DNA from 3 places in the Bacteroides faecis genome. Region 1 is predicted to be linked to each of the others. Evidence: riboswitches for the same ligand, from Rfam matches in the RefSeq annotation. Region 1 holds a riboswitch; each other region holds the start of a gene.
What was found. A riboswitch is a leader RNA that binds a small molecule or an ion and turns the genes downstream of it on or off. The one in region 1 is predicted to bind cobalamin.

Region 2: it holds a riboswitch for cobalamin, as region 1 does, so the genes downstream of both, K6V30_RS20690 (DUF5074 domain-containing protein) here and K6V30_RS24975 (putative transporter) in region 1, are expected to answer to the same signal.
Region 3: it holds a riboswitch for cobalamin, as region 1 does, so the genes downstream of both, K6V30_RS24205 (anaerobic ribonucleoside triphosphate reductase) here and K6V30_RS24975 (putative transporter) in region 1, are expected to answer to the same signal.

Annotation. Positions count from the first base shown of each region.
Region 1 covers NZ_CP081916.1:6,234,097-6,240,478, reverse strand. Annotated here, with positions in the region: gene K6V30_RS24985 (DUF2284 domain-containing protein) at 25-588, opposite strand; gene cobO (cob(I)yrinic acid a,c-diamide adenosyltransferase) at 624-1,163, shown strand; gene K6V30_RS24975 (putative transporter) at 1,169-2,854, opposite strand; cobalamin riboswitch at 3,140-3,351, opposite strand; gene K6V30_RS24970 (ABC transporter ATP-binding protein) at 3,402-4,163, opposite strand; gene K6V30_RS24965 (FecCD family ABC transporter permease) at 4,160-5,176, opposite strand; gene K6V30_RS24960 (ABC transporter substrate-binding protein) at 5,173-6,309, opposite strand.
Region 2 covers NZ_CP081916.1:5,237,566-5,246,809, forward strand. Annotated here, with positions in the region: gene K6V30_RS20665 (DUF3805 domain-containing protein) at 1-597, opposite strand, end outside; gene K6V30_RS20670 (hypothetical protein) at 648-1,841, opposite strand; gene K6V30_RS20675 (response regulator transcription factor) at 2,082-2,771, shown strand; gene K6V30_RS20680 (sensor histidine kinase) at 2,781-4,562, shown strand; gene K6V30_RS20685 (DUF5106 domain-containing protein) at 5,312-6,253, shown strand; cobalamin riboswitch at 6,413-6,621, shown strand; gene K6V30_RS20690 (DUF5074 domain-containing protein) at 6,968-8,344, shown strand; gene K6V30_RS20695 (DUF5074 domain-containing protein) at 8,365-9,244, shown strand, end outside.
Region 3 covers NZ_CP081916.1:6,052,112-6,061,355, reverse strand. Annotated here, with positions in the region: gene K6V30_RS24205 (anaerobic ribonucleoside triphosphate reductase) at 1-1,986, opposite strand, end outside; cobalamin riboswitch at 2,015-2,201, opposite strand; gene K6V30_RS24200 (hypothetical protein) at 2,442-2,846, shown strand; gene K6V30_RS24190 (hypothetical protein) at 3,557-3,991, opposite strand; gene K6V30_RS24185 (DUF6443 domain-containing protein) at 4,007-7,201, opposite strand; gene K6V30_RS24180 (hypothetical protein) at 7,218-9,244, opposite strand, start outside.

The DNA of each region.
Region 1 (6,382 bases):
TTGTTTGTTCTGATATTGAATCGTTTACAGGTCTTTTTGTATATCTCCGAATATTCCGCTTACTAACAGTAAGTATTCCGGCATCCTGTCTTTATCTCCCCATTTTAATTCAATATGTAGTAGTTCGGATGCTGTTTTACCTATATCGAACCCACAGGCTTCCAGTGACGGACGTACCCGTTCGGGATATAGGCAAGGTTTTCCTTCTGTGCGTGTACATGTGGGGCAGAGCAGGCAAGAGACGGGAAAGAATGCACGTCCTTTATACGTTTTTTCCATTTCCAGCAGTAATTCATCTGTCCGTTTCCGTTCAGTCTCCATCATTTCTTTACCGAAAGAGATAACATCTGTAATTCTTTCCGGATGTAGAGGAGTTATTTTCGTCCCGATAATCAAAGCTGTTTGGCATTGGGAAAGGTAATGATCTACATTGAATGAGAATGGAGGACATGCCCAATAAGTGTTATAGCGGGTGCATTGCCGGCAGAATCCGATAAATTTTTCGGCATCCCGATAGTTTGCCATGTATTCGGCAACGGGAATGGTAGCGGTAAAGTCTTCAGCAATATAGTCTTCTCTTGTTTTCATATCACAAAGATATAGTTTATTTTTGTACTGCGGTTATTAATCATTCAGAGGAAAATCAGATGGAAAAAGGATACATTCATATTTATACGGGTGATGGAAAAGGAAAGACGACGGCAGCATTCGGCCTGGCAGTCCGTGCCCTTTGTGCAGGTAAAAGCGTATTCATCGGGCAGTTTGTCAAAAGCATGAAATACAATGAAACCCGTATGGTTGAAAAGTTCGACCGGATTTCGATAGAACAGTTCGGCAACGGATGTATGCTGACCCGTGAAGCTACGGAAGCAGATATCCGTGCGGCACACGAAGGGTTGACAAAATGCAGGGATGTTCTGCTTTCCGGAGAATATGCAGTCGTTATATTGGATGAATTGACCATTGCCCTCTTTTTAGGTTTATTGGAACTGGATGATGCGTTACAACTGTTGCGTAGCAAGCGTCCGGAAACGGAGGTCGTTATTACCGGACGCTATGCACCGCAGGAGTTGATTGATATAGCCGATCTTGTCACCGAAATGCGGGAAGTAAAGCATTATTATAAACAAGGCGTATTGTCGCGTGACGGAATAGATCGTTAGCAAAGCTATCCCAACGATAGAATCAATAATTGTGCCGTCAGCACCCGCAGAAACATGGTAAGCGGATAGACTGTAGCATAACCTACGGCTGGTGCATCGCAGGAAGTGAGGTCATTGGAGTATGCCAGTGCCGGCGGGTTAGTGGTAGAGCCTGCCAGAACACCGATTAACGTGAAGTAATTCAGCTTGCAGTAATAACGTCCTACCAATCCCGTAATCAGAAGAGGCAGAATGGTGATGATAACTCCGTAACCCACCCATATATATCCTCCGCCATGAATGATGGTATCTACGAATCCTTCTCCTGCTCCCAGACCTACACAAGCGAGGAAGATGGAAATACCGATTTCACGGAGCATCAGGTTGGCGCTTATGGTAGTGTAAGTAATCAACTTATATTTCGGTCCGAAACGGCTGATCAGAATAGAGACGATGAGCGGACCACCTGCCAGTCCCAGTTTCACCGGTTGGGGAATACCCGGGAAGGCAAAAGGAATACTACCCAGAATACAACCCAATGCGATACCTATAAAAATAGGAATCAGATTAGGGTGATTCAGGCGCTTCATTGAGTTACCCAGTACTTTCTCGGCATGAGCAACGGCAAGCTCGGTACCAACGATGGTGACACGGTCGCCCATTTGCAACTGCAGCTGCGGGCCGGCAACCAAGTCCACTCCCGAACGGTTGATGCGGGTAATGCTTGCTCCGAAGTTATTTCGTATTTTCAGTTGTGAGAGAGTCTTGCCGTTGAGTTCCGGTTTGGTTATCAGGATGCGGCGTGAGATGAGCTGTTTGTTCAGCTGTTCCCATTCCATTTTTATTTCCTTGCCGAAGAAGATGGTGATTGCTTCCACATCAATCGGTGTAGAGATGACTAGGATAATGTCTCCTACATGTATGACCGTTTCAGAGTTGACCAATTCTGTTTCTCCTCCTTCACGGTGTTTGATACGTGAAATGACGAACTTACGATTCAATAACGGACGAAGTTCTTTAATCTTGATACCGTCTACCGATTCGTTTCTTACCTCGATGGAGACAGGACGTACGGTAAGTTCCTGCAAATGTCCCAAACCTACTTCCGCTTCTTTTTCTTCCTGTGCGGTATTGATGCGCAGAAGATATTTCAAGGCGAGCAATGACAGGATGATGCCTACGACACCCAGCGGATAGCTGACAGCATATCCCAATGCTATATCGGGGGCGTCTATACCGTTCAGGTCACTGTTGGCCTGCTGCGCAGCTCCCAGTCCGGGGGTGTTGGTGACGGCTCCGGACAAGATACCTACCATGGTGGTAATCGGAGTTCCGGTAGTAAAGTGGAGAATAACGGTGATTCCTACTCCCAATGCCACTACCAGCACAGCCAGCATATTCAGCGTGAAACCTCCTTTCTTGAAGGCCGAGAAAAATCCCGGTCCTACTTGCAGACCGATAGAGTAGACAAACAGAATCAATCCGAACTCTTTCAGGAAGTGGAGCAGGTGCTCGTCCAGATTCATGTTGAAATGACCGAATACGATTCCGACAAAGAGTATCCAGGTGACTCCCAGAGATACTCCCCGTACTTTAATTTTTGCCAGGATGATTCCGAACGCTATGGTCAGCGACAGAATCAGCACGGAGTGTGCCACTCCTCCACCCCAAAGGTTGGGGTAACCTTCGAATAAATTTCTTAGAACTTCCATTTTGATTTTTATATTATATCATGATATTTTGTTGTGTTAAAAGTATCCCCGGAGAAATCACTTCTACAGGGATACGCACACATTGAGTATGACGACTTTGAGCCGTCTCTTAGTTATTTGTAATAGAGAGAATCATTCACTTAAATTTCTTCCGTTGATGTCGGGCGGAACATAGTCTCTATTTTTGCTGATATTAATGATGTCAGCAATTTGATTTGCATATTGTTTTTCCATAAACGGTTTGTTTACATCATTACTGTCTTTCTATCCCACGAGTAAAAACAGTTGTCAAGATACTGAATGGCAGGTCTTCTGACTGACTTCCTCCCTGATGCCTTCCCAACTTGGCATTATCATAACAAGTCAGTGGCTAAAGTAATTATCAAGAAGTTGAACGAAGCTTCACAGCAGCGGGACTGTCCGGGATTTCCACCCGGTTCCCTTTTAATTCAGACAGTTGATATGGCTATCTGAAACCAATTCACGGGCAAAGATAAGGAATTTATGGAGAAACCAGATGGATACCATGTATTTATTTCATGTGGGTTCATTCCTGTTTGATACGCACCCGCATTTCTTTTGCGTCAAACGTAATTGATTCGTTACGGAATAGTCTTTCTATGTGGCCGCTGGCTATCATTTCAGAGGTGGAAAGGGTATATAATTGCGGATTATCAATTAGCATGATAGAGTCGCAAAGTGATAGGGCGATATCGAGGTCGTGTGTGGAGAACAGGATGCATTTGCCTTCTTCCTGTGCCAGTCTTTTCAGGAGCAGGCAGAGTTCGTAGCGGTTGGGCAGGTCCAGAAAAGCGGTTGGTTCGTCAAGCAGGATGACGGGGGTATCCTGTGCGAGGGCACGCGCTATCATGATTCGTTGGCACTCGCCGTCGGACATTTTATCCATTGTCTTTTCTGCGTAGTCGGTCATGCCGACCAGTCGCATGGCATTGTCCACCCGGCTTTGGTCTTCCGGTTGTAACTGTCCGATCCAGTTGGTGTAGGGGGCACGGCCCAATGCTACTACGTCTTTGCAGCGCAGATTGGCGATGCGTACTTTATCGGTGGTTACAAAGCTGATGTTTCGTGCCAGCTTTTCCGGTTTCAAGGAGGTTATATTCTTTCCTTGCAGGATGATTTCTCCCGATTGAGGCTTTTCCAGTCCCATCATGGCACGGAGCAGGGTGCTCTTTCCTGTTCCGTTGCGTCCCAGCAGTGCAACGAGTTGTCCGTCTGTGATCCGGGCGTTTACCGTTTTCAACAGCGTACGCTGTCCGTATCCTAGTGTCAGTTCTTTAAGCTCGATCATTTGATTATACGCAAGTTTTTAGCTATTCCCCATAAAATAACCGGAACACCCAGCAGGGCAGTGATACAGTTGACCGGAAGCAGAAACTTCTTGGCGATGATGTCGCAGAGAAGCATACTGATGAATCCGGTCAGCATGGTGCCGGGGACGAGTATTCGGTGGTCGGCATTGTTAAACAGTAACCGGGTGACGTGGGGAACAGCCAGTCCGATGAAACCGACAGGGCCACAGAAGGCGGTGACCGTTCCAGTGAGCAGTGCGGTGGATATGAAAATAAAGGTACGCGAGCGCTTGATATTCATTCCCATGGTCTGCGCATAGTTCTCGCCGAGTAACAGCAGATTTAGTGGTTTGATGCAGGCTACGGAAATCAGCAGCCCCAGGCACAGCATCGGAATCATAATTCCTAGTTGAGTGGCTGTAATGTGGCTTAATGATCCCATTGACCAGAGCGTGAACATTTTCAGTTGTTCGGCAGAACTCAGGTATTGCAGTATCTGGATGATGGCACCTGCCACGTATCCGATCATGACCCCCATAATCAGTACACCGAGAATATTTTTTACTTTCCGGCTGACAATGGCTACTCCCAATAAAATGGCAGCTGTTCCTACCCAGCCCGAGCCGACGATACCCAGCGATTGAAGGACCGGAAACTCCGTCCATCCGAGCAGCGGAGCTCCTAGTATAAAGAGCGCTACTCCCAATCCTGCACCGGAACTAACTCCCAGCAGGTAAGGGTCCGCCAATGGATTCTGGAATACCGTTTGCATCTGCAGACCGCTAACGGAGAGCGCCACACCTATCAGTGCCGCTACCACTACCCGTATAAACCGGATGGAAAGGAGAATGTTGCGTGTCATTTCGTCGCATTCGCCTCCGGTGAGTACAGCCCATACTTTAGAGATGGGGATATACGTATCTCCGGTTGCCATATCTATCAGTAATAATAGTACGGCAACCATACTTAGCGTAATGAATAAGAGGGCGGTACGTTTGTGGGGCTGTTTCATTCCAGATGCCTGTAGTAATAGAGTGAGTCGGATACAAGTTCAGGGTGGAAAATATGAATCAGATCGCGCAGTACTATGTCGGGACGTACTACTGCCGATTCCCAGTACTCGTTACCACCGGTAGCGGTCAGTCGCAGATTGTTGTTGTATGCAGTCTTTTCGCGAACGGATTTCGCATCAGTGAATTTAGGATTGACGGCTTTCAGTTCATCCAGTGTAGAAGCCATGCCGACATTAATCCAGTAGTCAGCTTTTTGTATCAGTCCGTAGGCAGTTTCCAGTCCGATGGGGGCGGAGCTGTTGGAAGTGTTCTCCTTATATATATAGTCTGCTCCTGCGTCGTTTACCAGTTGTGCCATATAGCTTTTGGTGGAAGGCATTATCCAGCTATCGTTCCAGGGGGTATTGAACATTACGGTAGGGCGCTGCTCTACCGATGCCGTAAGGTCTTTCAATGTCTGATAGCGTTTCGGAATTTCGCTGAATATTTCGATTCCTTTTTCACGGCTGTCCGTCAGTTCGGACAGGGCAACCATCCATTCGGCTTTGCCGAGCGGTGATTCTTCCAGATATTCGCCTACATACATATAAGGTATAGAGAGTTCTTTCAGTTTGTCCGTTACAGCGGTTTGTGCGTCTCCGATGCCGTATAGCAATACAACGTCGGGTTTCAGGCCCAGCAATAGTTCATAATTCATTTCCGGACCCATGTCTTTAATGGAGTCTTTGTGCGCAATGATATACGGATTGGATACGTAGTCGATGCCCGATACGGCTACAATTCGGTCTGCCTGTCCCAGCGCGTCGAGCATGGCGATGTAGGAAGAAGACATACATACAATCTGTTTTGCTCCGGCAGGAATGGTGGGACCTGTGAATCCGGCGGGTGCCTGTTCGCCATTTCGTGATATGAAGTAAGACATTTCTACATCTTTGGCTCCCTGCCACGGGTTGAATACTTGTATCAGGGTGCTTTGAACGTTGTCTGCACCCAATATTTTAAATCCGGAAGCATATTCCGGTGTATATATATCCTGATTGAATGCTTCGAGAGAAGTCTTCTTGTTTGATACGCAACTTACCAGTAATAGCAAGGAAGCCAGTATGAAAGCGGAGATGGATTGTTTTATCATTTTATTTACATTTAGTTGTAACTGTCTTGTGAACATGTGATGCAAATATATTAATTGTTTTCTAATATGTCAT
Region 2 (9,244 bases), 1.0 Mb from region 1:
CCACTCCTCTTTCTTTTTCGGTCCTATTTTGCCGGAATCAATCACTTGTTGCAGTTTCTCCAAGTCTTCTTCCACTCCCTGAAAATCTTTTTTCAGTTCCTGTTTCACCATCGACACGGTCCACTCATAACTTTCATTCACCAGATAGATTTCCGAAAGACGGATGGGAATCAATTCTGCCGGATATTTCTGATCTTCCTTACGAATCTCCAACGTAGCAATCACCTCTTCCGCTTCTTTCACCGCTCCTCCCTTGGGGACGGTAAACGAACATTCGAAAGCTATATTGTCAATGCCTGTGATCCATAAATGAGAAGTGTAATACGTGCCGTCTTCCTGAAACATCTCTTTGCTATAAGCGCAATCCAACTGTCCGATTTTCACCAATGAAGCCGAATCGTTCTCTTTCAACTCCAGCCGAATGGCTTCTTTGCCATAACCGGCATTCCCTTTAAATGCAGATATACGAAAGTTTCCCGTCCAAACATCGGGATTATAGAAAAGAAAAGAGCCTTCGCCATCTTCAAACTCATTCCAGTCCGACGGATAGTTTATAGAAAACCAAGCTCCGGGAGAGATAAATTTCTTGCCTTGCATTCTTTTTCGTTAAATGATTACTTGGCAAAAATACAAATTAAAAATGAATCTCACTTCCCTATGGGCTGTATTTTCCTCCGCACTTCTTTGGAAATCTCCAAAAACATGTAGTTCAACTTTCCGGAATGGATTCCTTCTACATTATCCTTATACTTTTTATTAGCGTATTGTTTCGATTTCTCAAAAGTCAGTAAAGACATTTCATTCTGTGATTTACCTACCATCGTAGAGTCCAGTTGTTCGTCCGGAAAGAAGTCGTCCAGGTCGACATCACCGATCATCGTCGTTTCAAGAAAATTCATATCCTTATGTGAGTTGTCGGTGTAATATCCCACAAACATATGTCCCGGAGTACGCACTAATATAGGTTCGATATTAATCGAACGAAGCAACGACGCAAACAGTACACTTCCATCCACGCAATTAATCTGCGAAGACTCCAAAGCGTCATCAAAAGTACGGACACGCTGCGAAAAGACGACATTACTGGAAAGGCTCGTGTTAGAAACAGAGCTATAACGGAATTTACGTTTCTGCAAAACATTCCAGAGGGCATATACCTGCTTGTCTACTGCTCCTTTTGCCGTACTTTGATAGCCCAGAAAGCGGTTTACAATACGAGTATTCAAGGCTTCACGCAGTAGCTGGTCGATCATCGGATTCTCTTCATTCACATAGGCCGCAAAGAAAATGCTGGTATCATAGAACTTCGTTCCATTGGCTACATATCCCAACAGGCACTCATTGACGCTACGTACTGAAAATGTACGCACCCGCTGCCCCATATCTTTTCCATTCATTTCTACTTTTACCGCCACGCTCACCGGTTCCGCCTGCACATTATTCTTCAATGCTTCATAATTCCAGATGATATCCGGATAAATGGTATATTCTGTTCTTGGTTTATTCAGTACGAATTCCGATACGGAACGTGAGAAAAACGGAGTTTCGGCAACTTCAATCCGGACCCTGCTGTAAGCTGTCCGCGACTTTACGCGGATGGCAATACATGACTTCGGATTTCCCAGATACATAGAATCGGTAGGAGTAATAACCTGAGCATCTGTGGTCGCTACCGACAAAATAGCCGACGGAAAGATATTCCCTCCCAAATCATCTACTATCTCGAAACCTGAATTAAAAGCAGAATATTTAAAGACTGATATTCCCCCAATTAAAATAAGGAGCACAATGACTGCTCCTATGATTTCGCGTCTATAGCGTTTCAGATCTATTCTTATCATTATCTATATCCTTAATATATGTATTATTACCTTATATCGCTAACAAAGATAACAAATAACAACCGTTTTTTACTTGGGTATTCAACAAAATCTTTTAAATCCCCTCTCACTTGCCACTTTCCGTCGAATGTAATATGATTGTAACATTTGTTTCATCCGCCCGTAACAAAATCTCCTCATCTTTGTCCCGGAATAAAATAAAAACTTAACTTTGTCATATCACATTAATACATATATCTTATGAACGATTACCGTATTTTAGTTGTCGACGATGAAGAAGACCTCTGTGAGATCCTGAAATTTAATCTTGAGAATGAAGGTTACGAGGTGGATACCGCTAACTCTGCCGAAGAAGCGCTGAAAATGGACATCAGCAGTTACCACCTGATTCTCCTGGACGTGATGATGGGAGAAATCTCCGGATTCAAAATGGCGAACATGCTGAAGAAGGACAAAAAGACGGCTATGGTGCCTATCATCTTCATCACGGCGAAAGACACAGAAAATGATACTGTGACCGGATTCAACCTGGGAGCAGACGACTATATCTCGAAACCCTTCTCCCTGCGTGAAGTCATCGCCCGCGTGAAAGCTGTATTGAGACGCACAGCCACAACGGAAACGGAAAAAGTGCCCGAACGACTTGTCTACCAGTCACTCGTGATTGACATCACCAAGAAAAAGGTGAGCATAGATGACGAAGAAGTACCGCTGACTAAAAAAGAATTTGAGATACTGCTTCTATTGGTACAGAACAAAGGACGTGTATTCTCACGCGAAGATATTCTTGCCCGCATCTGGAGTGATGAAGTCTACGTACTCGACCGTACCATCGACGTAAATATCACCCGCCTGCGGAAAAAGATAGGCGAATATGGCAAATGTATTGTCACCCGCCTGGGATATGGATATTGCTTTGAAGCAGAATAATAAACGATTATGAACCTACCTGTCACCCAAAAACATTTCCTTTCTTTCAGCCGGAAGCTTTTCCTTTCGGTCATTTCGTTGTTTCTGGTATTCGCCATCTGCTTTATAGCCTACCAGTATCAGCGTGAAAGAGAATATAAAATCGAGTTACTGAATACGCAGTTACAAGATTATAACAGCCGACTGTATGAACGCCTGAATAATAGCGCAGCTATCGAAGAAGTCACAAGCAAATATATTCGTGAGCATGCGCTACAAGACTTACGTGTCACACTGATCGATCTGCAGGGAAATGTGATCTATGACAGTTATAAGAATCAGAATCAGCCACTAGAGAGCCATCTCAATCGCCCGGAAGTGCAGAAAGCCCTGAAAGAGGGTAACGGATTCGATGTACGTCGTACTTCTGAAACTACCGGATTGCCTTATTTTTACTCCGCCACACGCTACGGAGATTATATGATCCGTTCGGCACTACCTTATAATGTAAGTCTGATCAATAACCTGCAAGCAGACCCGCATTACCTTTGGTTTACAGCTGCCATATCTTTGCTGCTTATCATCATCTTCTACAAATTCACGAATAAACTGGGCACTTCTATCAGCCAGTTACGCGAATTTGCCATGCGTGCCGACCGGAACGAACCGATTGAAATGGCAATGCAATCCGCTTTTCCCCACAACGAGCTGGGCGAGATTTCGCAGCACATTATCCAGATCTACAGACGTCTGCATGAAACCAAGGAAGCTCTTTACATCGAACGCGAAAAGCTGATTACCCACCTTCAGATTTCACACGAAGGACTGGGTATATTCACTAAAGATAAGAAGGAGATTCTGGTCAACAATCTCTTTACCCAATACAGTAACCTGATCTCAGACTCTAACCTGGAAACGACAGAAGAAGTTTTCGCTATCAGCGAACTGAAAGAGATCATCAACTTCATCAACAAAAACCAGCAACAACGTTCACGGGGAAAAGACGAAAAACGTATGTCTGTCACCATCAACAAGAACGGACGAAACTTTATCGTAGAATGTATCATTTTCCAAGATGCCAGTTTCGAGATATCCATCAACGACGTTACCCAGGAAGAAGAACAAGTAAGACTGAAACGCCAGCTGACACAAAATATCGCCCACGAACTGAAAACGCCGGTAAGCAGTATCCAAGGATATCTGGAAACGATTGTCAACAACGAAAACATCTCCCGCGAGAAGATGAACACTTTCCTCGAACGCTGCTATGCACAGAGCAACCGCCTCAGCCGTCTGCTACGTGACATATCCGTACTAACCCGTATGGACGAAGCCGCCAACATGATAGATATGGAACGAGTGGACATCAGCGTACTGGTAGGAAACATCATCAACGAAGTTTCACTGGAACTGGAAGAAAAGCATATCACCGTTATCGATTCACTCAAGAAAGGTATTCAGATAAAAGGTAACTACTCATTGCTCTATTCCATCTTCCGTAACCTGATGGACAATGCCATCGCCTACGCAGGATCGAATATACAAATCAACATCAACTGTTTCCGTGAAGACGAGAATTACTATTATTTCAGCTTTGCAGATACAGGGATAGGGGTATCGCCGGAACATCTGAACCGCCTCTTCGAACGCTTCTACCGGGTAGACAAAGGCCGCTCACGCAAACTTGGCGGCACAGGACTGGGATTGGCCATTGTAAAGAATGCCGTGATCATACACGGCGGCAACATCTCAGCCAAGAACAACCAAGGTGGTGGTCTGGAATTTGTTTTCACATTGGCGAAAGAGAAATAATCTCCATACTATTCTTATTCCTCCTCAATAGGATGGTCACGCGATCTGCATAAAAATCGACCATTCTTCAAAAAGGAATATTCAAATAGGCAAGAAAGCGATTTATTCATCCGTCGTACAGAGATAAACGAAAAAACGCCTCCATTCGGCAACAATCAAATCCCATTATTTACACATAATGGGATTTTCCTGTCCTAAAGAAAGAGTCTCGCCGATATTCCTTTCTTTTCATCCTCGTCACATCTTCCCGACAATCCTTTTATCACTTCCTTCCGATCATCCGACAAGCGCCAACCAGCTTGACCAAAGCTATAAATTCGGCTGCTACCACTTGCCCACCGACCTAAATTAAGTTGCCCACCGAGGAGACCAACCTTACTCACCGAGGAAACTCGCTTTACACACCGACCTAAGCCACCTTACATTGCTTGTAAAATGTGTATATTATCCCTCCTAACATGCAATACTATGCACAATCCCGTATATTATTGCATTGATTTATGCAATTCCTTCTCTGGTTGAATCATTTTCCAACGAACATTTGTGATGAATATCTTAAAAATAGCACATCATCCCCCTCCATTCTTCCCCCTAGAAGCCCTCAGAAAAAATCCTCTCGCAGCCCCATTCATCTCCCGTCTTTCCTAAAAGAAGAACAGAAAAAAAGGAGAATACTTTGATTAAAATAAAAAGGGGATTATCTTTGTCTTCCGTGTTTAGATACAAGTCCAATATAAAAACCGTGAATTATGAAAACGAATATAAATTACCTGTTAGCTTTATGTTTCCTTCTCCTATGCGCCTGCAAAAGCGGTAACGCCTCAAGTCAGAGCAAAAGTGAAACTCCACAAGATACCATCAAATCATTTACCTTGCCCACCATCCCACCCATGCTGACCGCACCGGAACAACGTGCCGACTTTCTTGTAAAGCACTATTGGGACAACGTTAACTTTGCCGACACCAATTATATCCATCACCCGGAAGTCACCGAACAAGCATGGGCAGACTATTGCGACCTGCTAAACCACGTACCACTCGAAACTGCACACGAAGCAATGCGCAAAATGATTGACCGCAGCAACGCAGATAAGAAAGTATTCGCTTACTTCACCGACCTCGCGGATAAATATCTGTACGACCCGAACTCTCCAATGCGCAATGAAGAATACTACATTCCCGTACTGGAAGCCATGATAGCCTCGCCCATACTCGACAAAACAGAAAAGATACGTCCTCAAGCCCGCCTGCAACTGGCACAGAAAAACCGTATCGGTACCAAAGCTCTGAATTTCACCTACACCCTTGCCTCCGGCGCCCAAGGCAATCTGCATCAACTGAAAGCCGATTACATCTTATTATTCATCAACAACCCCGGCTGCCATGCCTGCACCGAAACAATAGAAGGACTGAAAAACGCCCCCTTTATCAACCAACTCCTAAAAGAAAAGAAACTCATCCTCCTCTCCGTCTATCCCGACGAAGAACTCGACGAATGGAGAAAACACCTCAGCGAATTCCCCAAAGAATGGATCAACGGCTACGACAAGAAATTTGCAATAAAAGAGCAACAACTATATGACCTCAAAGCCATCCCAACCCTATACCTCCTAAACAAGGAGAAAACCGTCCTGCTCAAAGACGCCACCGCACAAGCTATAGAAGAATATTTAATGACGAACGCCCAATAAAAAACATACACGCCCAATAACACCTCCGCCACCACACCGCAAAGTCTCCCCGCCTCGTTTGTTCAGCGTTAGGCGGAGGCAGTTCTTTGAGCATTCCTTTTTCTTTCGTATCAAGATGAAAGAAAAAGAACACCTCCTTGCAGAAAACAAATAAACTCTCTATCTTTGCACCGCATTGGTTTGCGCCCCCTCACACGAGGGAAGCAATTAAAAGGGAATCAGGTGTAAATCCTGAACAGTCCCGCTGCTGTAAGTTCCAATAAAATAATGTTGTGAGCAATTCACTCTCAGCCACTGGAAAGAATAAATCCGGGAAGGCGCCCACAACAGGAATAAGTCAGAAGACCTGCCATGTAATTTCGTTTCACTGCTTTCGAGGAAAAAGCGTTGAATCTAATGAACCGGACCTTCGTCTATCATTTCATTCACCATTTTGATTCAGAGAAAGTATGCACAAACTAATAAACTCTGCCAAGTTTATTATGTATGTCCGGTCGAAGCGATTTCGCCCGGACATTTTTATGAATAAAAGAATTTAGCTAATATGGAAAGATATTTAAGTTTACATCATCTCCAACGCTATCCCATGACTTTCTACGATCAGCAGAAAGTCATGAAAGCTCCATATACGTCATGCAATCAACCATTTACTCATACAAGCAAATCCATTATATATCATGTGATATAATATTCTCTTAATCAAATAAATAAAATATGAATTTAAAACAACTGTTCAAGCCGCTTTTGTTCTTAACTGCGGCATTCGTAATTGCGTCTTGTTCTACAGACGACTGTGACCTCGACCACTTGGAAAAACTACAAGGCCTGCCTGCCTTAAAAGCCGGTACATTCCCGGAAGAAGATCTAACACTTAATGTCGGAGAGAAATATGTATACTCCCCCAAAGCAAGCAGTCCGCTGGATATATATTACCAGTGGTATCAGAATGGAGAAGACATGTCTACAGACCCTTCATTCACATTCAATGCCGAACGTCCGTCACGTTCAAAAGTTATCCTGGAACTTAGTAATGATCTGGGAAAAGTTACGTTAGAAAACAAAGTGACCGTTCGGGGAGCTGACTACTCCAAAGGATGCTTCATTATTAACGAGGGCTGGTATGGACATGGGTCAGGAAGCATTTCATACTACAACTACGACAACAACAGCATCGAGCATTGGTGCTACAAGAATCAGAACTTCGGCGATGAATTAGGAGTAACATCACAATCGGGCACTTTGTGGAATGGCAAGTTATACGTCTGCTCCAAGCAAAACAATCAGTTAGTAATCGTAGACCCTAAAACTCTATATGCAGAAAAAAGCATAGGACTATTGTTACCTAGCGGACGCCAAGCCTACGAATTTATACCAGTCAACGATCAATATGCTGTTGTAACGGCAAACGGCGACTTCTACCGCATAGATTTAAACACATTTGAAGCAATAAGAATCTCCACCGGCAGTACTTGGGGAGGTTGCGGTAGCGGAATTGTTTATCAAGATAAACTGCTGCTCAACGTAAAAGGCCAGAAGATTTATAAGATAGATATTAAAACCTTGTGCGGAGATCTATCTCAGTATGATTGGAAGAACCAATTTCCTTACGAGAATATAGATGTATCCACCTCGGGTGGTACTCGTTTTGTAGAATGTAAGGACGGCAATCTCTATACAGTCGAAAGTACTAATGGTGAGAATAATTTAGTAAAAATCAAGCCGGACTTTACTATCGAAAAAGCTCCGATACATGCGAGTTATGAGTCCTCCTCTTTCGGTGCCTACAGAGAAGCGACTTTCTGCGGAACCTCAGACGGCACATTCTACTATATCGCAGGAGGAAAAATCTACCGGGCAACGTTTGACAATCCTGCTCCTACAGAAGCGCTCACCACTTACACCAAAGACGGTTATGGATTTTATGGTGCAGGTATCCGTGTAAATCCCCAAACAAATGAATTGCTTGCAATGTATCTGACCAGCGAATATAACAAAAATCTCATAGTCCGATTCAATGCCACAACAGGAGAAAAGATTTCAGAAATAACCTACGACGGTTACTACTTCCCCGCTACCTTTATTTTTAATTAATAGCAAAACTTAGAAACAAGATGAATAAGTTATATACAACTTTATTAATAGCATGTATTGCAGTAGGATTTACTGCCTGTAATGACGACAATTGCGATGATCTGCATCTTGGCAATCTGGCAAACTATCCAAACGTATTAAAAGGGACATTCCCAACCGAAGACCAGGTGCTGGAACTAGGAGAAACATTAGAAATCACTCCGGAATTACTTAATCCCGAAGACGCTACATATTCATGGCTTCTCAATGGAAAAGAGATCTCTACCGAACAAACATTTACTTATCAGGTCGATAATCCATGTCGGGCAGATCTGACCTGTGTTATCACAAATAAGTATGGAAAAGTAGAAATGAATACAAGTTTTCGTTCCAACCATGACTTTTCCAAAGGTTTCTTTTACCTGGCTGACGGAACATTCAACTTCTACGATACGGAAAAGAAGGTTACCTACAAGGATTGCTATTCCTCTCTGAACGCCGGAAAAACTTTAGGGATGGGTAGTTATGACAATGCAAATATCAGTAATTACAATGGCAAGTTCTACGTTCTGGTAAAGACCAGTACATCGAATAAAGATCAGTTCTTTGTCGTTGATGCCAAAACGCTTTATTATGAAAATTCTGCTATAGTAGGTGCCAACCTGAACGGTCTGACCATTCTGAACGATCAATATGCTTTAGTGACAGGAGACGGTATACATCGTATTGATCTTAAATCACTTAGCAATATCAAGATCAAGGACAAGTATATGTTCAGCATCTATAACGGATTAGTATTCAACGGTAAAGTATTGTCCAATGAAACTTATAAAGATGACGCCCCAGTACAATCCTACGATGTAAACGAATTGCTTGCCGCTAAAGAAGGAGAAGAACCTACCGCCACACCATTGGATATCA
Region 3 (9,244 bases), 180 kb from region 1:
AATTTTACCGTATTTTCTGCGGTCCATTTTGGTGAAACGTCCGGAAAGTCCTTCAGCAGGGGTGGCTAGCACAGAATAATTCAGGTTGTATTTCGCTTTATATTCGGCCACTACTTTGTTCATTTCCGTTACAGCTTCGTACAGCGTGTCCCAAGCCTTCTGGCTGTGTCCGTGACCTTCGCCGTAGAGGGCGACCATCGCATTGTGTCCACCGATAAAACCGATTCCCAGCGTACCGCTGCGCAGTACGTCGCCTACCTGTTCGTTCGGATTCAGTGCGGCTCCGCCTTTCCATACGTCATTGCCCATCATGAACGGGAACTGGCGGGCCAGAGCAGTACGCTGATACTGATACCGTTCGTAAAGCTGGTCGGCTACAAGAGTGGCCATATTGTGCACAGATTCCATGAAGATCTCTTTCGCTTTCTGCTCGATAGCATCCTTGTTGCGTTCGTCCTCTATCAGATTTTCCGCTTTGATGCGGGCTTCGATGGCAAGACGCGGCATATTCAGCGTAGTGAATGAAAGGTTTCCGCGGCCCAAAGAAGACTTTTCTCCTGCCACATTTTCAAATACGCGGGTACGGCATCCCATGGTTGCCAGTTCGTAGATGTAACGTTTCGGGTCATTGGCTTTCCATTTCTCGTTTTTGTTGAAAGGAGTGTCGAGGAACATGAAATTCGGGAAAAGAGCTTTTGCCGTTGTCTGGCAGGCCTGTAGCAGCAGGTCGAAGTTCGGAGCCTCGTAAGTGGACTTCATGGCGTCTTCGATCTTTTCCATTTTCATCGCTTTCTCGAAGTCCTTTTCCGAGTAGGAAACTCCATCCTTCACCTTGAATATCTGAATGGGGAATACGGGCACTTCGCCACGTGTTCCGAGTCCTTCGATGGTAGCTTTCAGCAGCTCTTCGATCACGAGGCGTCCTTCGGCAGAAGTATCCGTTCCGTAGTTGATGGAGCTGAACACTACCTGGTTGCCGCCGCGTGAGTGCATGGTGTTCAGGTTGTGGATAAAGCCTTCCATGGCCTGATGCGTATCTTTTCTTGTTTGCTGATAAGCCTTTTCTGCGATGCGTGTCAGGTGTTCCTTATCTATAATGATTTGCAGGGCTATCAAGGCGATGCGCAGTGCTTCGCGTTCTGCTTCTGTTGACTTGATAGACGACAGATGTTCTTTTATCAAGGTACGGATCGCTTTTTCGTCCGCCTGAGTTCCGTTCTCCATTGCCACATAGAAGTTGATGAACGAAGCCAGATGTTTGCGGAATGATTTAGCTACTCCTTTTGCCATGAAGAAGTCGAAGGCGGGGATTGCCTGTCCGCCGTGCTGCTCGTTCTGGTTGGTCTGGAAGATGATTGTTGCAAGCGTAGCGTAGCTTTGGATGCTCTGCGGTGTGCGGATACTGCCGTTTTTGGTGCGGAAGCCGCGTTCAAAGAGGTCGTCCATGTCGTACTGGATGCAGGTCGTCGTCTTTGTCGGATAATAATCAAGGTCGTGGATATGGATGTCGCCTAACTGGTGTGCTTCGGCAAAACGCTTCGGCAACAGATACTTATAGGTATAATCTTTGGTAACTTCCGAGGCGAATGTCATCATTTGTCCGGCGGGCGTGTGGCTGCTCATATTGGCGTTGCTCAGGTTCACATCGTTCTTGTCGATAGCGACGATGCCGTCCATCACATGCTTCATCTGGGTTTTCTTGTCTCTTTCCGTGTTTCTCCATTCGCGGTAGATGATGTATTTCTTCGCCACTTCGGGGCGAACCTTCATCAATGCCTTTTCTACTAAGTCCTGTATTTCCTCCACGGTGATTGTGGGGTTGCTGAACTGACTGATCACACTCATCGTGACGTCAGCAATCAATTGCTGTTCGTCCTGAATGCCTGTTGCACTGAATGCTTTGCTGATTGCATTCTTGATCTTACTGATAGAGAAATCTTCTCTTTTACCATCACGTTTGATGATACAAATTTCCGCGTAGTTCATAACTTTAACTCCCGAAAGTGATTAATAATATGTTTATTTGATTCCGGCAGGTCTTCTGACTTATCTCTCCCTCGCAGCGCCTTCCCACATTAGCTGATGCAGTGGCATCGTGTGCGGATTCATCGAGAATTACAGCAGCGGGTACTGTCGCCGATTTGCACAGCGTTCCCTCATTGACTAAACCTCTTTTTAGTTCCGAAACCGGATACAAAGATAGAAGATTATCCAATAGCTTGGATGGCTTTTAACATTAAATTTTGGGGAAACTTTTCTTTCTTGCTGATACAGAAAGTTTTCCGTTTTGGATAACTTTTAAGTTTCATTTTTCGGAAAAGCTTCTGCTTTTGTCTCTTCTCAGATTGAAATAATTCGACCTCTTCCTTAAGTAAGGCGGTGGTTATGAGTGTAGTATATATAGACTCACGTCTTTTATGAAATTGAAAAATATAGATCTAATGGAAAGATTAAAAGATTTGCATACTGGTAGAAAGAAGTTTTCCAGAGTTGAGCGGATGCATTTTTTGCAAGAGTTGGAAGAAGAACTGAAAGTTTATTATCTCTCTTATACTGAGACAGTAAATAGGCCTTATTCCGAACAGGAACAAGAGATTATTGTCCGGATTATCAAGATGCTGATTCGTCAGCTTCGGGGTACATCCAAGTTTCAGTTGTTTAGCAGGAGAGGTGCAAGACGTAAGTCCGAAGATCCGGATGATGTGGAAGAGCGGGAAGAACGCCGGAAGGAGCAGACAGACGAGATACGTTTGAAACATACTAACCTTTATTCGTACAATCCTCTTTCCAAGAAATATAAAGCGAAGAAGGAAGAACTGCTCCGGAATCTGAAAAGGGAGTTCTAGTCTTCCGGATGTTTCATTGAGAACGTCTGGGAGGTAACAGGAAGAGTAGACCGGCAAATGCGTATGTATTGTGAGTCCCTTGCGTTTGTTGAGTCTGCTCTTCTTTGTTTATCTTCTATTTATTCCTTTTCTGTTTTTTATGTTCCTGCTTTTTCCGATAGGCTTCTTCTAATGTATATTTGTTTACTTTCATTGTTGTTTTATATCCAAGGAATAATCCTGTTAAAAGTAACATCAGATAATTGTATAATATAGACTTAAACTCTAAACTGAAGGTTATATATATTACAAAATACCAGCAATAAATTTGCGGTATTATTATTTCGGAGTTCAAATATAATGTCCGGATCATTCCTTTTTCTTTCAGAGGCTGTTTAGGTGTCTTTATATATGGAAACAGATAACTCATCATTCCACCTATTGCAATAATTGCTCCCCAAAGCATGACTACTATTACAATAGTATGCTTTAGGTAGTAATATTTATAAAAAAAAGAGGAAAACATGAAGCAAGGAATTATTATGACGCAAAACCATGAAGTAAGTTTCTCATATATTGCTATAAAAAGATGTCTCATATAACTATAAATTAATCGTTAAAACAAATTATTTCCATCATTCTTTTGTGATTTTATATACCTTGATATGGGTTAATTATGTTCTAATTGCCCATATCAAGGTAGGAGACTGGTAAATCCTAGTGCATAAGAGTTATTTATTTATTTTCTTTTTACTAACTCGATTTAAAATATATAAGTTGGCTTTTATTGCTATTCGATTTCCAAGAAATAATCCTAGTAAAAGTAGCATTAAATAATCAATATATATGGATTTTCGAGCGAAGAAAATAATATATGCTGCTGCACAGTAATAATATAACATATCAATGTTTTGATGAAACTTGAAACAAGCTGTTTGAATAATATCATTAGTTTCTACTTCCTTTCCCTTTGGATGTTTATTCCTCTCAAAGTAATTTAATATCTTACCTATCAACCATATTATCCATGAAATTAATAATAATATCATGATAATAAACATAAACTCAAATTCTCCTAAGTCAGGATGAAAAAAACAATAGATAATCATTAAAATGCTGTTGAGTATGGTTATCTTCTTGAATATTTCTATAAAAATATTTCCCATATATTGTTTAATGTGTTAATCTTTAAGTTGTTCTATTATCCATTCAAAAATATCTCTTATATAGTTTGTAGAATATTCTTCCTTTCCGACAACTTGATTAGTATGAGCATCATATGCATCTTGAGTAGGATCGGGAGTTGTTAATTCTAAAGCTGTTCTGGCTATACCCGAACCTATTAAAACTTTTTTTCCTGCTTTTCCTATTTTACTTTTATCATTAGGATCCCTTTTAGGAGCCGGATCGCCATTAGGCATCATTCCTGACACGTTGGTATCTATACTGTTTGCTACGTTTGCCTGATTCTTGTCTAAATTTTCTTTAGCTTTTCTGTCTCTTTTCCTCTGATGATTGTATTCAGGACTGACAGCGCTCTTTACCTGATAATACAAGAGAGAGCCAAAGGTATAAGACATCTTAGGCGCATCTGTAATCATTTGCCCTAACTCCGCGAACTTGTCTGATGTATGCCTCATTATTTGTTGATCTGAAGGCAAGTTATAGCTTTGAGTTCTCGTCAAAGGGTAATAGAACGGGAGAGGACCATAGGGTGTCGGGATCGCTACTCCTTGTTTGCCGTCCGGATCTATATGTGTAACTGGATTATTAAAGCAATACCCATAAGGAGTATTTGAATAATTCTTTTCACTTGACGGATCTGCTACATGCCATCTTCCCAACGCTGCATCATACATTCTTGCCCCATAATCATACCAATCCAATCCATTCTTTCTGTCCAATTCTTTGCTATTATACTTAAAAGGTTGGACAGATGAAGTCGAAGCGAATACTCCTCCGAACGGATAATAATGATTAACCTCATCTACATTATTATTCTCGTCTATAACCACCCGATTATTTCCTTGATGGTCTTGCAAGAAATAGTGATGAACAGCATCCGCAAGGGTTACATATCCTACCTCTGTCAGCAGTTTGACAGGAATTCCATTTTCATAGATCACGTTGCCGCAATAGTCTGTAATAAGTGTATCCTTATCTGTCACATGTGTAGTACGAAGTTTGGCTCCTTCCGGACTATAGAGATAAGAAATGTTACTTCCGTTCTCAAACTTTATGAGGCTTGGCAAATTTAAGTAATTATATTGGATATCAGTAATTTTTTTGTTTAAATCTCTTTTTAGATTGCCACTGATGTCATAGGAATATTCTACAGATTTGTCAGCACCGTTTGAAAATTCGAAGCTACCTGCGTATGCCGAATTTGCAGCATTGTCTTTAACAGAGAGCAAACGGTTGCCATTATAACTCAGTGAGAGATCATCTATTAAACCATAATCATTCTGTGATGTTTGACCGAAACGTTTCAAGCCCAGAATATTTCCATTTTTATCATAACCGGTTATTTGTTCGTTGAAACGGTTTAAATTCATGCTGAGATTATTCCCTTCTCCGTATATTGCATCTTTCATTCGGTTTAAACCATCATAACTAAATTTATACCCGGATATTCCTGACGAAGCAGTCTGCCAAGTCATACTACTGACATTTCCATTATAACAGGGGGTTCCTGCCCCGTCTGTATAGTGCAACTTTTGTTTGAAGAACGGACTGTCAATACTTATCATCCAATTACGAATGTTGTAATCGTAGGTTAAAGCTGTTGTTCCATTATTCAGCTTCACGCTTTTAAGCCGGCACAGATTGTCATATTCATTTTCTGATAATATGGTGTCTTGTTCGCCATTCAGACGATATATCACTTGTTTCAACCGTTCTCCATTGTCATATACATAGTCGTAATACTCTGTTATTACAGTGTTTTTGTCAGAATCGAGATGTAGATGAACGTGTCCTTTTGTTAATCCCGTGAAAGTATAAGAATAAAAATCGATATTATATCCTCCCAGATGGTTTGTTCCTCGTTGCTGAATTATACGTCCTTTTTTATCATAATAGAGGGCTGTTAATAGATAGTTATTGTTATCTAGATAGGAACGTTTCCCTGACTGTAATCCGACAGGATTTAAAGTAGGAACAGAAAACTCTTTTTCTTTATTCTTCAACCATGATGGGAAATCCTTAAAGCTATATTCTAGGGATAACCGTGTAGGCTGACTTTCGAAGTCTGCAAGAAAACTATAATCATCATAATAGTTCACCTCTTTAGGGTTAGTAGAAACCATTCCTAACAGATCATGAATAATATAGCCGGTGTCCATGGCACCTCCTCCTTGGTGTCGTTCGGCATATACTAATACATTTGAGATTGCCGGGGCGTTGAGTGACGAACTAATGCCAATTCCCTTTATCACCTCGCGTCCCTTTTGGTCGGGGACGGAGAATATCCATTCAAATTGCCGTTGTTGAAGTCGATTTTGGAGAAATATTAATCGGTCAGCTTTGTCATAAGCATAGCGGTTGGTGTCTCCGGGTTTTTTCTTCATGATACAGTGATTGCGGTTGTCATAACTATATTGATAGGCATACAAACTCAAATCATGAGATTCCTGATACATGGGAGGCAATACATAACATAGATTCCCTTTAATGTCATACACATAATACGTATCATACTGTTTTGATCCATCCATTTCCCGATTCAGAATAGTCCTGTCTTCTTTGTCTATGAATGTGTATAATGACTTTCCGTCTTCATCCGTAGTCTGTATTACTCGCAGTTCTCCCGGATCATATACACTTTCTTCAGATAAAGTCCCTTCATCATTAATTTGATAACGGATGCAGTTTAAGGCTGAAGTCGTATCGTTTGCTAAATATTGTGTATGAACAGGATTTCTTTTCCATGCTTCTCCCACATCTTGCTGAAGTATAATTCTGCTTTCGGGAAAGTGGTCGTACTCGGTATATTGATAAGGAACATTGTCTGCATACTGTTTTACAGTACTGTTGAAAGGATCGGAAAGAAAAGCTCCGTTGTTTCCTTGAGCATGAAGCGGTAACCATTTTTTGGATATCCGGCCCATAGAATCATACGCAGAAGTAGATATCAAATCTCCTTTTGTGGGAGAAATTCCTTGAGATACAGTTTGAATAGGCTTACCTAATCCATCAAAATACTGAAACTCCTGAAGCATGGAATCGGCATTGGGAGAAAGCATCGTTTGTGTATGGACAAAGCTCCTGTTGACATTCAGCGAGTCTGCGTTAGTTGTTGTAAAGGGAAGATTCTCATTTCCCGATAAAGCCGAGCAAATCGGCAATAAAAGCATTAAAGCAAATATATTCTTCATAATTCATAAGCTTTATTTAATTATTATTTTCTGAACCGTAATGGTAATCATACCGAGAGATAACATTCTTGTCATTGTCCTTCACACACTGGAGCCGTCCTGCTTTGTCATATTCGTAATAAGTCTTAATCCCTCTGATATCGGTCACAGAAGTCATTCCTATTAAAGGCTTATACTCATATCGGGTTTTCAATCCATCTTTTTCTATGGTAACCGGATAGCGGTTATTATATCCCCAAACGTAAGAAGTGACACTTCTGTCTTTAGCTGTTTGCCGTGTTAAGTTTCCCCATGAATCGTATGCGTCATTGTGGAAGTCGGAATCAACAAAATCCAGATTAAAGTCTTTCCATTGAGGAAGTTGGTCATAGGCGGTTTTTCTTATTTCTTCCAGTTTTATTAGCTTGTCGTATTTTTTATATTTGTTATATTCTCCGCTTATTACTGTTTCAAAACTATCTGATTCTTTTTGAATAGTGAGTGCTTTTCTTACTGGCATACTGGTGAGAAAAGAGTCCACCATCATTTTTTCTATATCCGAAGGAGTAGTCATATCTTCCGGATATTCTATTCGCTCTCTTAATATATCACCATTGCTCAAAGTGGTCAATATACAATTCAGCCGACCGAGGGAGGACTTGAATTCGTATTCCCTTTGGGTTGTAAAAACTTTCCCGTTTGTATATTCTTTTGTCGTTTTACTACCGATCTGTGCTTTATCTACCACTTCTATGGCATCAATATAGAATACGTCGCCTGCTGTTTTTACATTTTTGATATTTTCAGTTTGATAACCGAATATAGGATGCCATTTTCCTCCTGGGTTCAGATAAGTAAATTCTTCTGAATAAATAGTATCTCCATTAAATGTTGTATAGAGTGATTCGAGAAGACCTCTTTTGTGGGCATTCGAATGAAGGCGGGAGAGAATAAATCTTGCCATACCGGAATTGGAAGAATTTATTCGCTGACCAGGAATGAAGTGGAGGCTTAGTGCATCTATCTGCGAGTAATCACCAATGAAAGGGTCGAAAGAATTTTTATATTTATATTCCGTCATACTACCATCTGATTTTTTCTCTACTACTCTGGCATATTCTATATGAGGACCCTCCAAGGAATAAGTTGCCATATCCTGAACATTTCCTCTGTTTATATAATAGAGCTGATTGGATATCACTGTGGTATAATCTAAACGATATCTAGGCATCTTTAGTAAAATGCCTGAACTGCTTCCGTCTAAATTCTGATATGTAAACTCCCGGCGGTTGCACTCACCGGTTTCCGTATAATCGCTGATCGTTTTTACTCGTACCCCTCCTGTCTGCTTGTCGACTGGTACTGATCGAATGACGTACTGATCCATTGCACGTTTGGAATAAGTATTACCTTCATATTCATAAGTGGTATACCCACCAGTAGGATATGAAATCTGTTTGAGCATGCCAAGCTGGGAATATAGAGCATTCGCTTCGCGTTGACTGCTTGTTATCACTTCTTTTTTATCCTTATCTGTTGTTGTAGAAGGAATGAAGTTGTTGATGCCGATTAATAACTGTCCATTATAATATCCCCAATGATCTACGGCACATGTGCCATTGAAAGGAAATACCAATATTGATGGAAACTCATCTACTCCTATATAATTCATTTTATAAATCTTCCCTTCTCCGAAATCAACCTCCTTTAAGAATAAGACTTTATTTTTATCCGCAGAATACTGATAGCTTAAATCGCAATGTAGTATTTGTTCTGTAGTCGGAGACAGGGAGTTGACCGTCACGGATGACAACTTTAGCAGTGCAGGCAAATCATGTGGATTGCGATCTGCTCCATATTTTTCTGACTGTTTTGAGGTATAGTCTAGTTGAATACGGCATACATCCCCCACTAAGATACTTTCCAGATAAGTAGGAAATTGAGACACAGTACTAGATTCATAGTATGAAGCCGATCCTCCGGATTGAGTCGATACTATCTTGTAATTAGGTGAGGGCATCATGTTTTTAATGATTCCCCGACTTGTATAGTCTCCTGATCGGT